Regions from separate parts of the Massilia suwonensis genome, predicted to be linked through region 3. Evidence: predicted binding sites of a transcription regulator. Region 3 holds the regulator's gene; each other region holds the start of a gene.
The links. Region 3 encodes sigma-54, which starts transcription at its own class of promoters, with help from an activator protein. Its sites were predicted from a motif close to TGGCANGNAANCTGCTTT; they were not measured.

Region 1 (5,640 bases), on a different contig from region 3:
GGCCTGTGCATCCTGTGCACTGACGCGGTAGGTCGCTTCCAGCGCCGCGCGGATGCGCACCACCGCGCCTTCCGGCCCGGTGAGCAGGTCGCCGTCGCGCAGCACCGAGCCGCGCGGCAGGAACAGCGCCGCCGTCGCGCCCGATGCGAGCGTCAGGCGCAGGCGGCAGCGCTCGCGCTGGTCGTAGGCCAGTACGGCTTCATCGTCGATCCGGTCGGCCCGCTCCAGACGGGTATGCAGGGTCAGCATGAAAGCTCCTCAAAACAGAAAATAGCGCTGCGCCAGCGGCAGCGCGGTGGCCGGTTCGCAGCGCAGGAGTTCGCCGTCGGCACGCACGTCGTAGGTTTCCGGGTCGACCTGCATGACCGGCGTGGCGCCGTTGTGGATCATGTCCGGCTTGGACAGGCCGCGCGTGGCGCGGATCGGCAGCACGGTCTTGGCCAGTTGCAGCCGCTCGGCGATGCCGTCGTCGAAGGCCGCCTGCGAAACGAAGGTGACGGACTTCTTCAGTGCGCCGCCGAAGGAGCCGAACATGGGCCGGTAGTGTACCGGCTGCGGCGTCGGGATCGACGCATTCGGGTCGCCCATCTGCGCCATCGCGATCATGCCGGCCTTGAGGATCATCGAAGGCTTGGCGCCGAAGAAGGCCGGCTTCCACAGCACCAGGTCGGCCAGCTTGCCTGCCTCGATCGAGCCGACGACGTGGGCGATGCCGTGGGTGATCGCGGGGTTGATCGTGTACTTGGCGATGTAGCGCTTGACCCGGAAGTTGTCATGGGTGGCTTCCTGTGCGCCCGGCTCCGCCAGGTGGCCGCGCTGGACTTTCATCTTGTGCGCGGTCTGCCAGGTACGCATGATCACTTCGCCCACGCGGCCCATCGCCTGCGAGTCGGAGGACATCATCGAGATCGCGCCCAGGTCGTGGAGGATGTCTTCGGCGGCGATGGTCTCGCGCCGGATGCGCGACTCGGCGAAGGCCACGTCCTCCGCGATGGACGCGTCGAGGTGGTGGCAGACCATCAGCATGTCCAGGTGCTCGTCGAGCGTGTTCACCGTGTAAGGGCGGGTCGGGTTGGTCGAGGAGGGCAGCACGTTGGTTTCGCCGACGGCCGCGATGATGTCCGGTGCGTGGCCGCCGCCCGCGCCTTCGGTATGGAAGGTATGGATGGTGCGGCCCTTGAACGCGCCCAGCGTGCTCCCCAGGTACCCTGCCTCGTTGAGCGTGTCCGAATGCAGCGCCACCTGCACGTCGAAGCGCTCGGCAACGGCCAGGCAGTTGTCGATGGCCTGGGGCGTGCTGCCCCAGTCCTCGTGCAGCTTCAGGCCGACCACCCCGGCCCGGATCTGTTCCTCGATCGGCCCCGGCAGGCTGACGTTGCCCTTGCCCAGGAAGCCCAGGTTCATCGGAAAGGCGTCGGCCGCCATCAGCATGGAATGGATATGCCAGGGGCCGGGCGTGCAGGTGGTGGCCGCCGTGCCCACCGCCGGCCCGGTGCCGCCGCCGATCATGGTCGTCACGCCGCTGGTCAGCGCTTCCTCGATCTGCTGCGGACAGATGAAATGGATGTGGGTGTCGACGCCGCCCGCCGTGACGATATTGCCTTCGCCCGCGATGATCTCGGTGGCCGCGCCGATGCTCATCGTCACGCCGGGCTGAATGTCGGGATTGCCGGCCTTGCCGATGGCCGCGATTCGCCCGTCCTTGAGCCCGATATCGGCCTTGACGATGCCCCAGTGATCGACGATCACGGCATTCGTGATGACGGTGTCCATGACCTGCGCATGCAGCCCTTGCGACTGGCCCATGCCGTCGCGGATCACCTTGCCGCCGCCGAACTTGACTTCCTCGCCGTAGTGGGCGGCGGCGTAGTCGTGCTCGATTTCGATGAACAGCCCGGTATCGGCCAGGCGGATGCGGTCGCCCACGGTGGGGCCGTACATCTCGGCATAGGCTTGCCGCGTGATGCTCGCCATCTCAGTTCTCCAGGGGCGGCAGCGCGCCCATTACCTGGCCATTGAAGCCGTAGACTGCGCGCGCGCCGCCGAGCGCCACCAGTTCGACCGTGCGGTGCTGGCCCGGCTCGAAGCGCACGGCGGTGCCGGCGGCGATGTTCAGGCGCATGCCGTGGGCGGCCGCCCGGTCGAACTGCAGCGCCGCGTTGACTTCGGCGAAATGAAAATGCGAGCCGACCTGCACCGGGCGGTCGCCGCTGTTGGCCACGCGTAGCGTGAGGGTGGGGCGGCCGGCATTGAGGACGATGTCCTCGGCGCGCAGCAGGTATTCACCGGGGATCATGGCGTGCTCCTTACATGATCGGGTGGTGGACGGTGACCAGCTTGGTCCCGTCCGGAAAAGTGGCTTCGACCTGGATGTCGGGAATCATCTCCGGCACGCCCTCCATCACGTCGCCGCGCGCGAGGATCTGCGTGCCTTCGTACATCAGCTCCGCAACGCTGCGGCCATCGCGCGCGCCCTCCATGATGGCGGCCGAGATCAGCGCCACCGACTCCGGGTAATTGAGCTTCAGCCCGCGCGCCCGGCGCCGCTCGGCCAGCAGGGCGGCGGTGAAGATCAGCAGCTTGTCTTTTTCTCTCGGTGTCAGGTCCATGGCGGCACGATGCAGGTAAGTCAGGTGGCCCAGATGCGGGGATGATGCGCGGGGCGGCCGAGCAGGTGCGGCCGCAGCAGCTGCCAGGCGCGCGTCATCACGCGGCGCGCACGCTCGCTGTCGCTGCACAGCAGGCGCGCGATGAAAACGGATTTGAGCTGGCTGGCGGCGAGCAGCGGGTCGAGTGCGCGGATCTGCGCCTGCAATGCGGCCGGCAGCGCGGGTCCGGCCGCGGTGAGCGTGGCGCAGACCGTCGCGCCATCGAGCCCGAAGGGACCGGCGAGCGCTTCCGAACCGGCGTCGATGCGCGCCTGCTCGTACCACAGCAGCTCGCTGCCGCGCCAGATCTCGGAATGCAGTCGCAGCTGGCCGCGTTCGAAGCGCTCGCCGCTGGCCTGGCGGCCGAAGCACATCACCTCGCAGCCGATGTAGCGGGCGCCGGCGCCCAGGTGCACGGTATGGCGCTGCACCGCGCGCGCGCCGTCGAAGTAGATCGTCTCCTGCGGCATCCATTCGAGCGCGGCGCCACTGCCGGCCGACAGCCATACCGACTGCTGCGCCGGGCCGTCATCGCCCCGGTACCATTTGGCCGCGCCCGGGGAAGTCAGGAAGGCATGCGCCGCCGGCCCGACCCGGGTCTCGATCTCGAGCCGGTCGCCGGCGCGGATGCCGCCCGGCGGGTGCACCAGGATCGCATGCGCGGTCTGGGCGCCTTCCGGATAGAGCGGCTTTTGCACCCGCAGCGGACCCTGGTGGCGCTTGCGCACCACCACGCTGGCGCCGCCCTGGAAGGCCAGCTCCAGTTCCAGCCTGGCCAGCCAGCCGGCAGGGGAGTCGATGTGGTGGGTCGGTTCGTCGCGCATGTGTTCATGCTTAGCACTTTCCGTGCCACTGACGGGAGGATGGGCGTTTCGTCGTAGTGCAGCGCCGCGGCGCCGACGCGGCCCGGTGCACCCGGTCCGGGCGGATCGGGCGGGAAGAGGAGAAAGCGGGCTGTTTTGGTGCGCCGTCCTGGCGGCAGCGCACCGCTTTCATGCATGCCCGCCCTCGGCTTTACTGCGACTCCTCGCCGGGCGGCGTCGCGGACTGGCGCGACATGGGCGCGGAGCGCGACTCGTGCTGGTTTGAACCCTGCCGCACCGGCGCGTGCATCGGGGTCTGGCGCAGGACCGACTGCGGCTGGCCGCGCGCGCCCGAAATCGACGAGCGCCGCGTGCCGAGCGTGAAGTCGCTAGGCCGGTTCAGGCCAGTCGCCACCACCGTCACGCGCATGGCGTCGCCCAGCGTCTCGTCGTAGACGGCGCCGAACTTGATGACGGCGTCCTCGTTGGTCTGCTCGCAGATCGTGTTCATCACCTGCTTGGTTTCGCGCAGTTTGAGCGTGTCCTCGGATGCGGCGATGTTGACCAGCACCCCGCGCGCGGCGCGCAGGTTGGCGCCGTCGAGCAGCGGACAGGCGATGGCCTCTTCGGCCGCCCTGACGGCGCGGTCCTCGCCGGCGTGCTGGGCGGTGCCCATCATCGCCATCCCGGTCTGGCGCATCACCGTGCGCACGTCCTCGAAATCGACGTTGACCATCCCCGGCACGGCGATGATGTCGGCGATGCCGGTCACCGCTTTGCTCAGGACCTCGTCGGCGGCGGCGAAGGCCTGCTTTTGCGTGACGTCCTCGCCCAGCACTTCCTCGAGGCGGCTGTTCAGGACGATGATGAGCGAGTCGACGCAGCGCGCCAGCGTCGCGATGCCTTCCTCGGCCACGCGCATGCGGCGCGGGCCTTCGAATTCGAAGGGCTTGGAGACCACGCCGACGATCAGGATGCCCAGCTCGCGCGCGACTTCCGCGATCACGGGAGCGGCGCCGGTGCCGGTGCCGCCGCCCATGCCGGCGGTGATGAAGACCATGTCGGCGCCCTTGAGCGCGTCGGCAATGAGGCTGCGTTCGCGGGTGGCGCTGTCGCGGCCGACCGCCGGGTCGCTGCCGGCGCCCAGGCCGCTTTCTCCGAGCTGGATGCGTTTTTCGGTGCGGGTGTTGGAGAGGGCTTGCGCGTCCGTGTTCGCGCAGATGAATTCGAACGTGGACAGTCCGGAGGCTGCCATGTGGTTGACGGCATTGCCGCCGGCACCGCCGACGCCGATGATCTTGATGACCGTGGTGGGATGGGGAAGTTTAGACTCGGACAAGGAAGACTCCGTTTGAAGAAAATTGCAGTCGGCTAATGCCGAGCCCGATAGCCTACTTGCTGCGAGGGCGCGCACGATAGCGCGAAAACATTTCAATCGAAACGATTTGTAAGAGCCCGTGCGTTCGCGATAAAAGGGTGGCAGGGCCGGGATCGCTGCCATTCAGTTAATCTTTTACTAGAGACAATTTTTCTATAGACTCTCGGCCTTATGTCAACTGGATGGCCGAGCGGGATGGATAGATGGGGCGGATTGCGACGATGACTCGGTGGCAAAGGCTGTGCGGCATGCTGCTGGGACTCGTATTGAGTGCCGTCGCCTGTGCCCGGGAACAGGGTCCGACCCTGGCGGACTACAACCGTGCCGCCTGGACCGCGAGCGACGGCGCGCCGCTGCACGTCCGCAGCATCACGCAGACGCCCGACGGCTGGCTCTGGCTGGGCACGGATAACGGCCTGTACCGCTTCGACGGCGTGCGTTTCCATCCCATGGCGCCGACGAACGGCGCGCAGCTGCTGAACGCACGTATCTGGGAACTGTCGGCCCAGGCCAACGGCGACCTGTACATCGGCTACGAAGCGCCTGGCCTCAGCGTGCTGCGCGCGGACGGCCGGCTCGAGCATCTCGCGCCCGCAAGCAAGGATGGTCCCGTCAAGGAGACCAACGACGTCGTGCGCGACAGCGACGGGACGCTCTGGGTCGGCACTTCCTTCGGCCTGTGGCAGCTGAAGCAGGGGCGCTGGTCGAAGCTCGGGCCGGCCCGGGGCTGTCCCGACGCGCCGTTCACGGTCGCGTTCGACCGCGGCGGGCAGTTGTGGGGCGCCTCCTTCGATCACCTGTTCCGCATCGA
Region 2 (5,640 bases), on a different contig from region 3:
CGCTGGTTGTTCGGCCTGAACCTGCCGCTGGCCCTGATCGCGATCGTGCTCGCGGCCCGCATTCTGCCGCGCAGCAGGCCGCTGGCGCGCAGCTTCGACCTCGGCGGCGCCGTGCTGAACGCCGTCACGCTGACCCTGTTCGTCATCGGCGCCAGCGAGCTGGGCGACGCCGCGCAGCGCGGCCTGGCAGCCCTGCTGCTGGTGCTGGGCTGCCTCAGCGCGCTGCTGCTGGTGCGCCACCAGCGCGGCCGCGCGGCGCCGCTGCTGCCGCTCGACCTGCTGCGCATCCCCGTGCTGCGCCTGTCGACCGGCACCTCGATCGCCTCCTACACGGCGCAGACCGTCGCCCTGCTGGCCCTGCCCTTCCTGCTAATCACGGAAATGGGCAAGAGCGCCGCCGCGACCGGTCTCCTGATGACGCCCTGGCCGCTGGTGATCGTGGTCGTCGCCCCGCTGTCGGGCAAGCTGGCCGACCGTTTCGACTCCGAGCGCATCGGTGCGCTTGGTCTGGCCCTGTTCACGCTCGGCCTGGCGACGCTGGCCCTGCTGCCGGCGGCGCCGTCGGATATGGACATCGTCTGGCGCGTGACCCTGTGCGGGATCGGCTTCGGCCTGTTCCAGACGCCCAACAACCGGCTCCTGCTGACCTCCGCGCCGCCCGAGCGCAGCGGCGCGGCCGGCGGCCTGATGACGATGGCGCGCATGGTCGGCATGACCGGCGGCGCCGCGCTGGCGACCGTCATGCTCGACCTGTACGGCACGCGCGGTGCCGGCACGGCGCTGGGCATCGCCGCAGGCGTGGCCGGGCTGGGATTGCTGGTGGCGGTGCTGCGCATGCGGCAAGGACCAAGCGCGGCCCCGGCCTGATGTCGCATCGGTTTGCGCCGGCGAAAAAAAACGGCGCCGACCGATGGTCCACGCCGTTTCGCCATGCTGCGAATGCCCGCCACTGCCTCTTATGTGCGCCAGTGCTTGCCCAGCAACTCGCGTTTGCTGCCTCTCGGGCAGGAACAGCCGTTCGGCCGCCCTGCCCCGTCCATCGCGTAAGGATCAGGACTGTTTGCCGCGCTTGCGGCAGGCGACGCCGGCGCCCAGCAGGGCGATGCCGAACAGCGCCAGCGAACCCGGCTCGGGCACTTCGCCCGGTGGGACCTCGTCTTCTTCACCCAGCTTCAATTGCCCGTTATTGCTAACGAAGAAATTGCGCGGGGTATTCGCGTAGGCCTGGCCATTGCAGCCATTGCCGGTGAAGCCGGCGAAATCGCAGGCCACTTCGTCGACCAGCAGATCCTCCGGATCGCCGACGGTATTGGCATTGGTGAAGGCGAAGGCAAGAATCGATTCGGTCGACAGGTCGGTGCCGTTTTCGCGGAAGAAGTAGCCCGCATCCAGGCTGCCGTTGCTTGCCTGCGCCAGCACCGTGATCTGGCCATTGTTGGTCGGCGAACCGCTCGCGTCGACCTGGCCGCCGCCGCCCGCCAGGACGCTGAACTCGGCGATCTGGTTGCCGAGGTCCGCGCCGTAGGTGCCGGCTGCGGTCGCGTACTGGCCGTTGGTCGGGTTCTGGTACATGCGGATCGTGCCGCCGCCGAAAGTGAAGGTGCCGCCCAGATTACCGGTGCCGGTCGCTTCGAAGGTGGCCGTAATGTTCCCGCCCGGGAAGTTAATCGGGAACAGGCGGCCATTGCTATCGGCCTGCGCGATGTTGAACACGCCGTGCTCGGTGAACGAGAAGCTGGTGGCGCCGGTCGGGTTGATCTGGATGAACGAGTTGCCGTTGATGTCGAGGTATTCGTTGACTTCCTGGCCGGAGGCGAAGCCGCCGCCGGTCGGGTTGAAGACCCAGTTGTTCAGGACAGTGGCAGCGTTTGCGCCCCCTGCCATGCTCATCGCGACAGCGGCCGCGGCGGTCAGTTTTTTGAGGAGTTTCATAAATCGGCGATCCTTGCGTTGATTGGTTGTTCGGTGCTGCTTACGTTAAGTAGCAAGCATCGTTCCAGAAAACGCAATGTGTTCAAAATCAACCGGTTACAATCGCCCGTGACACAATCCATCGATCGAGTGTAAAGAATCTCGACTCAGCATTTAACAGAAATAGCAACTATCCGGCTTGACCTAACCCGGCGACAACATGGTTCTATCGGGGAACATTCCGCTAGAATCGCGGCATTCCCATATCAGAATGCAACTCATGAAGATCAGCCTTGCCCTGTCGATGCTCTTCAGCGCTTGTGCACTCGGCACGGCGGCGCATGCAGTTGAAACCTGGACGCTGCCCGGGACCAAAGCAGTTTGTCTGGCAAAAGGCGGGGTATGGGAAAAACGGGGAATGCCGGGCGATCCCCAGGACCGGGAAGTCTGTGTGCTGAACGCGCCCGACGCCGGCAAGCAGTGCAGCTCGTCGGCGCGATGCCTGTCCGGCTGGTGCAGGCCGAATGCGAAGGAAGGGTGGAAACCCGCGGGCGAAAAGGCGCCGGGCGTGTGCGAGGCGGTCCGGCAGGTCAATGGTTGCGTGCAGGGACTCGACAAGGGGGTGATCGTCGATATTCCCTGCGTGATGTAGTCGGGACTAGCCGGCCGGGCCTCTCGAGGTCCCAGCCCCGGTATCCATCATTCGCCGCGCGCGTCCTGCAAGGCCCGCCACTGCACCTTGCCTGTCCCCGACTTCGGCAGCGCTTCCCGAAACTCGACGATGCGCGGACTTTTATAGGCCGCCATGTTCGCATGCGACCACTCGACGATGTCCTGCTCCGTCACCTGGCCGTGGAAGCCGTCCTTCAGCACCACCACCGCCTTGACCGTCTCGCCGCGCCGCGCATCCACGCCCGATACCACGCAGACTTCGCGGATCGCCGGATGGCGGTACATCAGCGCCTCCACTTCCGCCGGCCACACCTTGTAGCCCGAGGCGTTGATCATGCGTTTGAGGCGGTCGGTCATGAAGAAGTAGCCGTCCTCGTCGACCTTGCCGATGTCGCCGGTGCGGAGAAAACGCTTGCCGTCGATCTCGATGAAAGCGTCGCGGGTCGCGTCCTCGTTGTTCCAGTAGCCCAGCATCACCTGCGGGCCGTGCACGACGATCTCGCCGACTTCGTCCACGCCAAGCGTCGCAAAGGTGTCGGCATCGATCACGCGTGCGTCGACGTCCTGGATCGGGATGCCGAGGCACTGCTTCTTCGGGCGTTCGGGCGGGTTGACGTGGGTCGGCGCGATGGTCTCGGACATGCCGTAGCCCTCGATGTAGTCGATGCCGAGCAGTTCCTGCATCTTGCGCGCGATGGCTTCGGGCATGGCGGCGCCTCCGCCGCTCAGGCGCCGGATGGAAGACAGGTCGTATTCCATCACGCGTGGGCTCGACAGCAGGTCGATCACCATCGTCGAGATCAGCTGGGTGGCGTTGACGCGGTGGCGGCGGATGCATTCGGCTGCCATGTCGCGGTCCCAGCGCGCCATCAGCACGACGGTGGCGCCGGCGAAGATGGGCCCGTTCATCCCGCCCTGCATGCCGGTCACGTGGAACAGGGGCAGGACGCTCAGCGCGATCGAATCCTGCTGCGAGCCGAACCACTGCATGCCGGCCAGCGCGTTGTACATGACGCTGCGGTGGGTGTGCATGCAGCCTTTCGGCAGGCCCGTGGTGCCCGAGGTGTAGGGCATGACGCAGAGCTCAGCCGGACCGGCCGTCAAGGGACCGGGCCTGGCATCGCGCGCCAGCATGGCGCTCCACAGGACGACGCCCTCGCCTTCGATCTGGCGGCGCGGCGCGGACACGAACTCGGGGACGGCGAGGTCGGTCGGCGTTGTCAGGTAGTCGGAATACGCGGCCACCAGCACGTGGCGAAGGCCGGCGTTCATCAACGGCGCCACCTGCGGATACAGGTCCTGCGGCACGAAGATGGTCGTGGCGCCGGTGTCGCTGACGTAGTGGCGCAGCTCCTCGGTCAGGTTCATCGGATTGACCGGCACCACCACCGCGTTCGCGCGCAGGATGGCGTAGTAGGCGATGACGAACTGGGGGCTGTTCTGCATGTAGAGCAGGACGCGGTCGCCCTGCTTCACGCCGCACTCCTGCTGGAGGTAGCCGGCGACGCGCTTGACCTCGCGCTTGAGTTCCGCGTAGGTGATGGGGGAATCGTAGAAGACCAGGGCCGGCTTGTCCGGGTAGCGGACGCTCGAGACTTCCAGGTTGTAGAACAGGTTGGTATCGGGGACGGTCAGGTGGCGCGGCAGGCCGCGCGGCCAGAACTGGGCGTGACGCTCTTGCATGGTGCGGTGTCTCCTAGGCGTGTTCGATGCGGCCGCCGCTCCGGCGCGGCGGCCGGGAGACGGCGGCCTTGCTTGCTTATGCGGCGGCTTGCGGACGGCGGCGGAACAGCGCCTTGCCGTCGATGGTGCAGACCTCGTCGCCCTTCTGGTTGGTGGCGACCCAGGTCGAGTAGACCACGCCGCGGTCCGGCTTCGAACTCGACGGCTTGACCTCCTTCGTGACGTAGCGGACCTTCAGGGTGTCGCCGGCGCGCACCGGCTGCAGCCAGCGCACGCCGTCCAGGCCCGGCGAACCCATGCTCGCTTCCTCGCAGCCCATGCCGTCGAGGACGATGCGCATCATCATGGCGCAGGTGTGCCAGCCGCTGGCGATCACGCCGCCGTAGATCGACTTCGCGGCCGCCTCCTTATCGACGTGGAAGGGCTGGGGGTCGAACTGCTTCGCGAAGGCGATGATCTCGTCCTCGTTGACGGTACGCTCACCGAGCTCGATCTCCTGGCCCGGCACGAAGTCGTCGAAATACCATTGCTTCCTCATGCGGCGGCCCTTTCAGCAAAACCCGGCTGGGCCATGAAGCGCGCCAGGTGGTGGTCGCTGTCGCCCAGGGTCAGTTCGATCGTGGCCAGGCGCTTGAAGTAGTGGGCGGCCGGCAGTTCGTCGGTCACGCCCATGCCGCCGTGCAGCTGCACCGCCTGCTGGCCGACGTAGCGTGCGGCCTGGTTGATGCGGTACTTGGCGGCCGAGACGGCGCGGCGGCGTTCGTTGGCATCGTTCGAGGCCAGCTTCACCGCCGCGAGCAGCGCCATCGAGCGCGCCTGTTCCAAATGGATGTACATGTCGGCCATGCGGTGCTGCAGGGCCTGGAACTTGCCGATCGGGGCGCCGAACTGCTGGCGGGTCTTCAGGTATTCCAGGGTCGCTTCGAAGATGGCTTCCATCGCGCCCAGCGCTTCGGCGCACAGCAGGCCGGCGCCGTAGTCGAGGGCGGCGTCGAGGATGCTCGCGCCCTTGCCTTCTTCACCCAGCAGCGCCGCACGCGGCACCTGCACGTTCTCGAAACGCACATCCGCGGCGCGCTGGCCGTCCAGGGTGCGGTAGCCGTTCGTGCTGATGCCCGCGGTATCGACAGGCAGAACGAACAGCGACACGCCGTCCTGGCCGCGCTGTTCGCCGCCGGTGCGCGCCGAGACGATCAGCATGCCCGCTTCGGCGCCGTGGCTGACGACCTTCTTCTCGCCGTTGAGAATCCAGCCGTCGCCATTGGCTGCGGCGCGGGTGGCGATGTCGAACATGTCGTGGCGCGACTGGCGCTCGCCCAGGGCGCAGGCCAGCCTCAAGCCGCCGCTGGCGACTTGTTCGAGCAGTTCGCCGCG
Region 3 (5,640 bases):
TCCGCCGCGCCAGAGCGCCGCACCCAACCAATAACAGGAACGACCCCAATGAAAAAAATAGCTGTCGCCGCCTTCGTTTCCCTGCTCTCGCTGTCGCTCTCGCCAGCCCACGCCGAGCGCGCCGACTCGCTCAAGCAGGCCGTCATCAACTTCGACTCGCTCGACGTCGACGAAGTCACGCAGACGCGCATCCTGACCGGCAACGTGGTCCTCACGCGCGGCACCCTGGTCATGAAATCGGACCGCGCCCTGGTGAAGGAAACGCCGGAAGGCTACATGAACGTCACGCTCACCTCGGGCCCGGGCCGCGTCGCGACCTTCCGCCAGAAGCGCGACGGCGGACCTGACCTCTGGATGGAAGGGCAAGCCGAGCGCATCGAATACGACGAGCGCGTGGAAGTGGTGAAGCTGTTCTCGAAGGCGGTCGTGAAGGAGCTGGAAAACAGCCGCCTCACCAACCAGATCGACGGCGCCTACATCTCGTACGACAGCCGGCGCGAAGTGGCGACCGTGCGCAACGACGCCAGCGGCGAAAGCAAGGTCGGCGGCGGCCGCGGCACCCTGATCATCGCGCCGCGCCGTACTGCAACGGGCGCCCCCGCAGCAGCGCCTGCAGCAGCCGTACCGGCAACCCCGGCAGCAACGCCGGCAGCGGCAGGAAAGAAATAATGAAGGATGCACGCGACAACCGCAGTACCCTGGTCGTACGGGGCCTGCAAAAAAGCTATGGCAAGCGCCTGGTCGTGCGCGACGTGTCCCTGGAGGTCGGCTGTGGCGAAGTGGTCGGCCTGCTCGGCCCGAACGGCGCCGGCAAGACCACCTCGTTCTACATGATCGTCGGCCTGGTGCCGTCGGACGCCGGCTCGATCGAAATCAACGGCACCGATATCTCGAGCCTGCCGATCCACCGCCGCGCGGTACTGGGTTTGTCCTACCTGCCGCAGGAAGCCTCGGTGTTTCGCAAGCTGACCGTCGAAGACAACATCCGCGCCGTGCTCGAACTGCAGCACGACGAGAACGGCAAGTCGCTGAGCCGCGCCGCCATCGACGAGCGCCTCGATTCGCTGCTGGCCGAACTGCAGATCGAGAAGCTGCGCGAGAACCCGGCGCTGTCGCTGTCGGGCGGCGAGCGCCGCCGCGTCGAGATCGCGCGCGCACTGGCGACCAATCCGCGCTTCGTGCTGCTGGACGAACCGTTTGCCGGCGTCGACCCGATCGCCGTGATCGAGATCCAGCGCATCGTGCGCTTCCTGAAGGAGCGCGGCATCGGCGTGCTGATCACCGACCACAATGTGCGCGAGACGCTCGGCATCTGCGACCGCGCCTACATCATCAACCAGGGCGCCGTGCTGGCGTCGGGCCGTCCCGACGACATCATCGCGGACGAGTCGGTACGGCGCGTCTACCTGGGCGAACACTTCCGCATGTAGTAACGGATCAGAACCTAAGCGGACCATGAAACAATCCCTGCAACTCCGGACTTCGCAGCACCTGGCGCTCACGCCGCAGCTTCAGCAGTCGATCCGCCTGCTGCAGCTCTCCACGCTCGAACTGCACCAGGAGATCGAGCAGATCCTGTCGGATAACCCGCTGCTCGAACGGCTCGACGATCCGCTCGACCACTCGGTTCGCCTGCTGGCCGACGGCGCCATCAATGCCGCGCCGGCACCGAGCGAAGCGCCTGCGCCGAACGGCGAAGAAGGTGCTCCTGCCCCCGATGCGCCGGAAGGCGGCGAGGGCGGCGACGTCGAACGCGGCGAAGCCGAGGGCGAGTGGGGCGACCTTTCTCGCAGCGGCAATGCCGAAGGCGACGACGACGGCCGTCCGCAGCTGGGCGCGATGGGCGTGACCCTGCGCGAGCACCTGTGCGAACAGATCCGCGTCACCGCCGTCTCGGCGCGCGACCGCGCGCTGGCCGAACTGGTGATCGATGCCATCGACGACAACGGCTACCTCGAAGAGCAGCTCGACGAAATTCACGCGCGCCTGCCGAGCGAACTCGAAGTCGAGATGGACGAACTGCGCTGCGCGCTGGCGCTGGTGCAAAGCCTCGATCCGGTCGGCGTCGGTGCGCGCAGCGCGGCCGAGTGCCTGGCGCTGCAGATCCGCGCCATGCCCGGCGTGCCGCTGGTGACGCGGCGCATGGCTTTGAAGATCGTCGAGGGTTACCTGAACTGGTTCGCGCAGCGCGAATTCACCAAGCTGAAAAAGGCGCTCGACTGCGACGACGAAGACCTGCGCGAAGCGCAGGCCGTGATCCGCCAGTGCAATCCGCATCCCGGCGCGGCCTTCGCATCGAGCGTCTCGGACTATGTCGTTCCGGACGTTATTGTCCGCAAATCGAAGAACGGCTGGAGCGTCTCGCTGAACAACGAGGTGATGCCGCGCCTGCGTGTGAACAACGTCTACGCCAACCTGCTCAAGCAGGGAAAAGGCGAAGGCCAGATGAGCGCGCAGCTGCAGGAAGCGAAGTGGTTGATTAAAAATATGCGCCAGCGCTTCGACACGATCCTGCGTGTTTCGCAGGCAATTGTGGAGCGCCAGAAGAACTTTTTCAGCCATGGCGCGGTTGCCATGCGTCCCCTTGTGCTTCGCGAGATAGCTGATACACTAGGTCTACACGAGAGCACTATTTCTCGGGTAACAACTCAGAAATTCATGCTGACCCCGCACGGCATGTTTGAGCTGAAGTATTTCTTCGGAAGCCATGTCGCCACCGAAGCGGGGGGCGAAGCATCGTCCACGGCGATACGGGCGCTCATTGCGCAACTGACAGGAGCAGAGGACCCAAAGAACCCATTATCCGACAGCAAGATCGCGGAAATGCTCGGTGAACAAGGCATGGTCATTGCGCGCCGCACGGTTGCAAAATACCGCGAGGCACTCAAGATTCCTCCCGTCAGTCTCCGCAAATCCTTGTAACAGCGGCCCCCATGCGCACTCCTTGCGCGGCGCGGGCGCCGCTCACTTTTCAAAGGAGTGTGTATGAATCTCACTATCAGCGGTCACCACCTCGACGTCACCCCCGCCATTCGTGAATACGTACAGAACAAGCTGGAACGCATCACCCGCCATTTCGATCAAGTGATCGATTCCCATGTCATCCTCGCGATCGACAACCTGACTGAAAAAGACAAACGACAAAAGGCCGAGATCAACCTGCGCGTCTCCGGCAAGACGGTGCATGTGGAAAGTGTGGCGCAAGACCTGTACGCAGCGATCGACCTCCTGATGGACCGGCTCGACCGCCAGGTAATGAAATACAAGACGATGTTGAAGGACCATAGTCGTGAGGCGCTCAAGCGCCTGCCTGAAGGCGGAGAGGCCGCTGCCGCGATGTAATTCTCGGCAAGCAAGCACCGTCTGAACGAGGGCGCCGGAAGGGCGCCCTTTTCATTTTGTGCGCGGCGTAGGCGGGCTTGGGTAAAATGCATGTCTTTTCATCTATTGCGCTGACCATGACCGACCACGTCCTCACCCGCGTTGCCAACGGCACCGGCGTCATCACGCTCGACCGCCCGAAGGCCCTGAATTCCCTCTCCCTGGCGATGGTGCGCCGCCTCGCCGACATCCTGCTGGCCTGGCGCGACGACGCGACCGTGTCCGCGGTCGTGCTCGGCAGCAGCAGCGAAAAAGCCCTGTGCGCAGGCGGCGACATCCGCTTCTTCCACGAAGCCGGCCATGCCACGCCGACGGGCGGCAGCGCGCTGCTGGAAGATTTCTTCACCGAGGAATACGCGCTGAATCACCTGATCCATTTCTATCCGAAACCGTATATCGCGATTATGGACGGCGTCGTGATGGGCGGCGGCATGGGCATCGCCCAGGGCGGCCCTGAGACCGGCCTGCGCATCGTGACCGAGCGCACGAAGATGGCGATGCCGGAAGTGAACATCGGCCTGTTCCCGGACGTCGGCGGCAGCCATTTCCTGTCGCACGCGCCTGGTCAGCTGGGCAATTACCTGGGCCTGACCGGGCTGACGATCGGTGCGGCGGATGCGCTGTATGTCGGCCTGGCCGACGTGTTTATTCCGAGCGCGCAGCTGGGGGAATTGAATGCGTTGATCGACGCGACGCCGGGTGCGCAGCTGGCCGACGCCATCCGGGCCTTCGCCGCGCCATTTGCCCTTGACGCGGGCCAGAGCGTATTGGAAACGCAGCGCGCCGCGATCGACACCCACTTCGGTGCCGGCTCGGTGGCCGCCATCATGGCCTCGTTGGAAAAGGACGAGAATCCCTTCCTGCAGAAGGCCGTGGGGGCGATGCGCCAGCGTTCGCCGCTGATGATGTGCGTGACCTGGGAGATGCTGCAGCGTGGCGCGTCGCTCGACGTGGCCGACTGCCTGCGCATGGAACGCTCGCTGGTGCGCCGCAATTTCGACCACGGCGAAGTGCTGGAAGGCGTGCGCGCGCTGGTAATCGACAAGGACAATGCTCCGCAGTGGAATCCGCCGTCGCTGGAGGCGGTGACGCCCGAGATGGTGGATGCCTTCTTCGCGCCGGTGTGGCCGGATCACGCGCACCCGTTGCGGCATTTGGACTAACGATATGGACGCGCACTTGACGCGGAATCCGCGTCAAGAGAACCGTAGGGTGGGCACTCCGTGCCCACGCGGACGCCCCATTTGATCAGTGTTGGTGGTGACCGACGCCGAGCGGTGCGCACAGGTACGACCGCGTGGGCACGGTGTGCCCACCCTACAAAAGCGTTAAGGCCGCGGGTTTTTAAGACTGCTCGCGATGCCGCAGAACCACGCGTTCCGTATCGCCGAAGTAGGCCGCCAGCCGCTCGGCCATGTACACCGAGCGATGCTGCCCGCCCGTGCAACCCACCGCCACCGTCAGGTAGCTGCGGTTATCGGTCTTGAACGACGGCAGCCATTTCTCCACGAACTTGCAGATGTCGTTCAGCATCTCGGTCGCGCTCGGCTGGGCGTCAAGGAAGGCGATCACGGGAGCGTCCTTGCCGGTCAGCGGGCGCAGGGACAGGTCGTAATACGGATTCGGAATCGCGCGCACGTCGAACACGAAGTCGGCGTCGAGCGGGACGCCCACCTTGAAGGCGAAGGATTCGAAGAACAGGGTCAGCGGCGCGTGCTGGACTTCAGCCAGCTCCTTGATCCAGGCGCGCAGCTTATTTGCCGAGGCCTCGGACGTGTCGATCACGTGGCCCAGCTGCTCGATGGCGCCGAGGCGCTCGCGCTCTTCGGCGATGCATTCGATCAGGGTGCGGCGCGAGGCCGGGTTTTCGCCGGGACGCAGGGTGTGCGAGAGCGGGTGGCTGCGCCGCGTTTCGGAGAAACGGGCAACCAGGGAATGGGTGCTGGACGTCAGGAACAGCACCTTGACCTGGTGGCCTTCTTCCTTCAGCGTGCGCACCGTCAGCGGCAGTTCGGTCAGGGATTCAGAGCTGCGCGCGTCGACCGCGACGCCGAGCTTGCCCGTGCCTTCGTTTGAGACGGCCTTCACCAGATGCGGCAGTAAGGCCGGCGGCAGGTTGTCGACGCAGTAGTAACCTGCGTCTTCGAGAACGTTCAGGGCAACCGATTTGCCCGAACCGGAGATACCGGTGATGAGAACAATGTGCATGGCCCGATGATACCGCAACCGTTAGCGCTTTGTCGCCGATCGTCCCATTTT

Region 1: ACFPQ5_RS11410 (urease accessory protein UreD) is a predicted target of sigma-54. The motif match lies at 3,483-3,500, and genes of this name have one in related genera.
Region 2: pepA (flocculation-associated PEP-CTERM protein PepA) is a predicted target of sigma-54. The motif match lies at 1,982-1,999, and genes of this name have one in related genera.

Annotation. Positions count from the first base shown of each region.
Region 1 is NZ_JBHSMR010000013.1:763,320-768,959, reverse strand. It holds gene ureE (urease accessory protein UreE) at 1-249, opposite strand, end outside; gene ureC (urease subunit alpha) at 259-1,974, opposite strand; gene ACFPQ5_RS11420 (urease subunit beta) at 1,976-2,296, opposite strand; gene ACFPQ5_RS11415 (urease subunit gamma) at 2,307-2,609, opposite strand; gene ACFPQ5_RS11410 (urease accessory protein UreD) at 2,630-3,472, opposite strand; gene ftsZ (cell division protein FtsZ) at 3,663-4,790, opposite strand; gene ACFPQ5_RS11400 (sensor histidine kinase) at 5,078-5,640, shown strand, end outside.
Region 2 is NZ_JBHSMR010000014.1:687,764-693,403, reverse strand. It holds gene ACFPQ5_RS23525 (MFS transporter) at 1-867, shown strand, start outside; gene pepA (flocculation-associated PEP-CTERM protein PepA) at 1,051-1,932, opposite strand; gene ACFPQ5_RS23515 (hypothetical protein) at 2,192-2,563, shown strand; gene ACFPQ5_RS23510 (long-chain fatty acid--CoA ligase) at 2,611-4,266, opposite strand; gene ACFPQ5_RS23505 (MaoC family dehydratase) at 4,343-4,804, opposite strand; gene ACFPQ5_RS23500 (acyl-CoA dehydrogenase family protein) at 4,801-5,640, opposite strand, start outside.
Region 3 is NZ_JBHSMR010000015.1:163,501-169,140, reverse strand. It holds gene lptC (LPS export ABC transporter periplasmic protein LptC) at 1-34, shown strand, start outside; gene lptA (lipopolysaccharide transport periplasmic protein LptA) at 49-669, shown strand; gene lptB (LPS export ABC transporter ATP-binding protein) at 669-1,430, shown strand; gene ACFPQ5_RS24300 (RNA polymerase factor sigma-54) at 1,456-2,922, shown strand; gene hpf (ribosome hibernation-promoting factor, HPF/YfiA family) at 2,986-3,342, shown strand; gene ACFPQ5_RS24290 (enoyl-CoA hydratase/isomerase family protein) at 3,459-4,544, shown strand; gene rapZ (RNase adapter RapZ) at 4,726-5,589, opposite strand.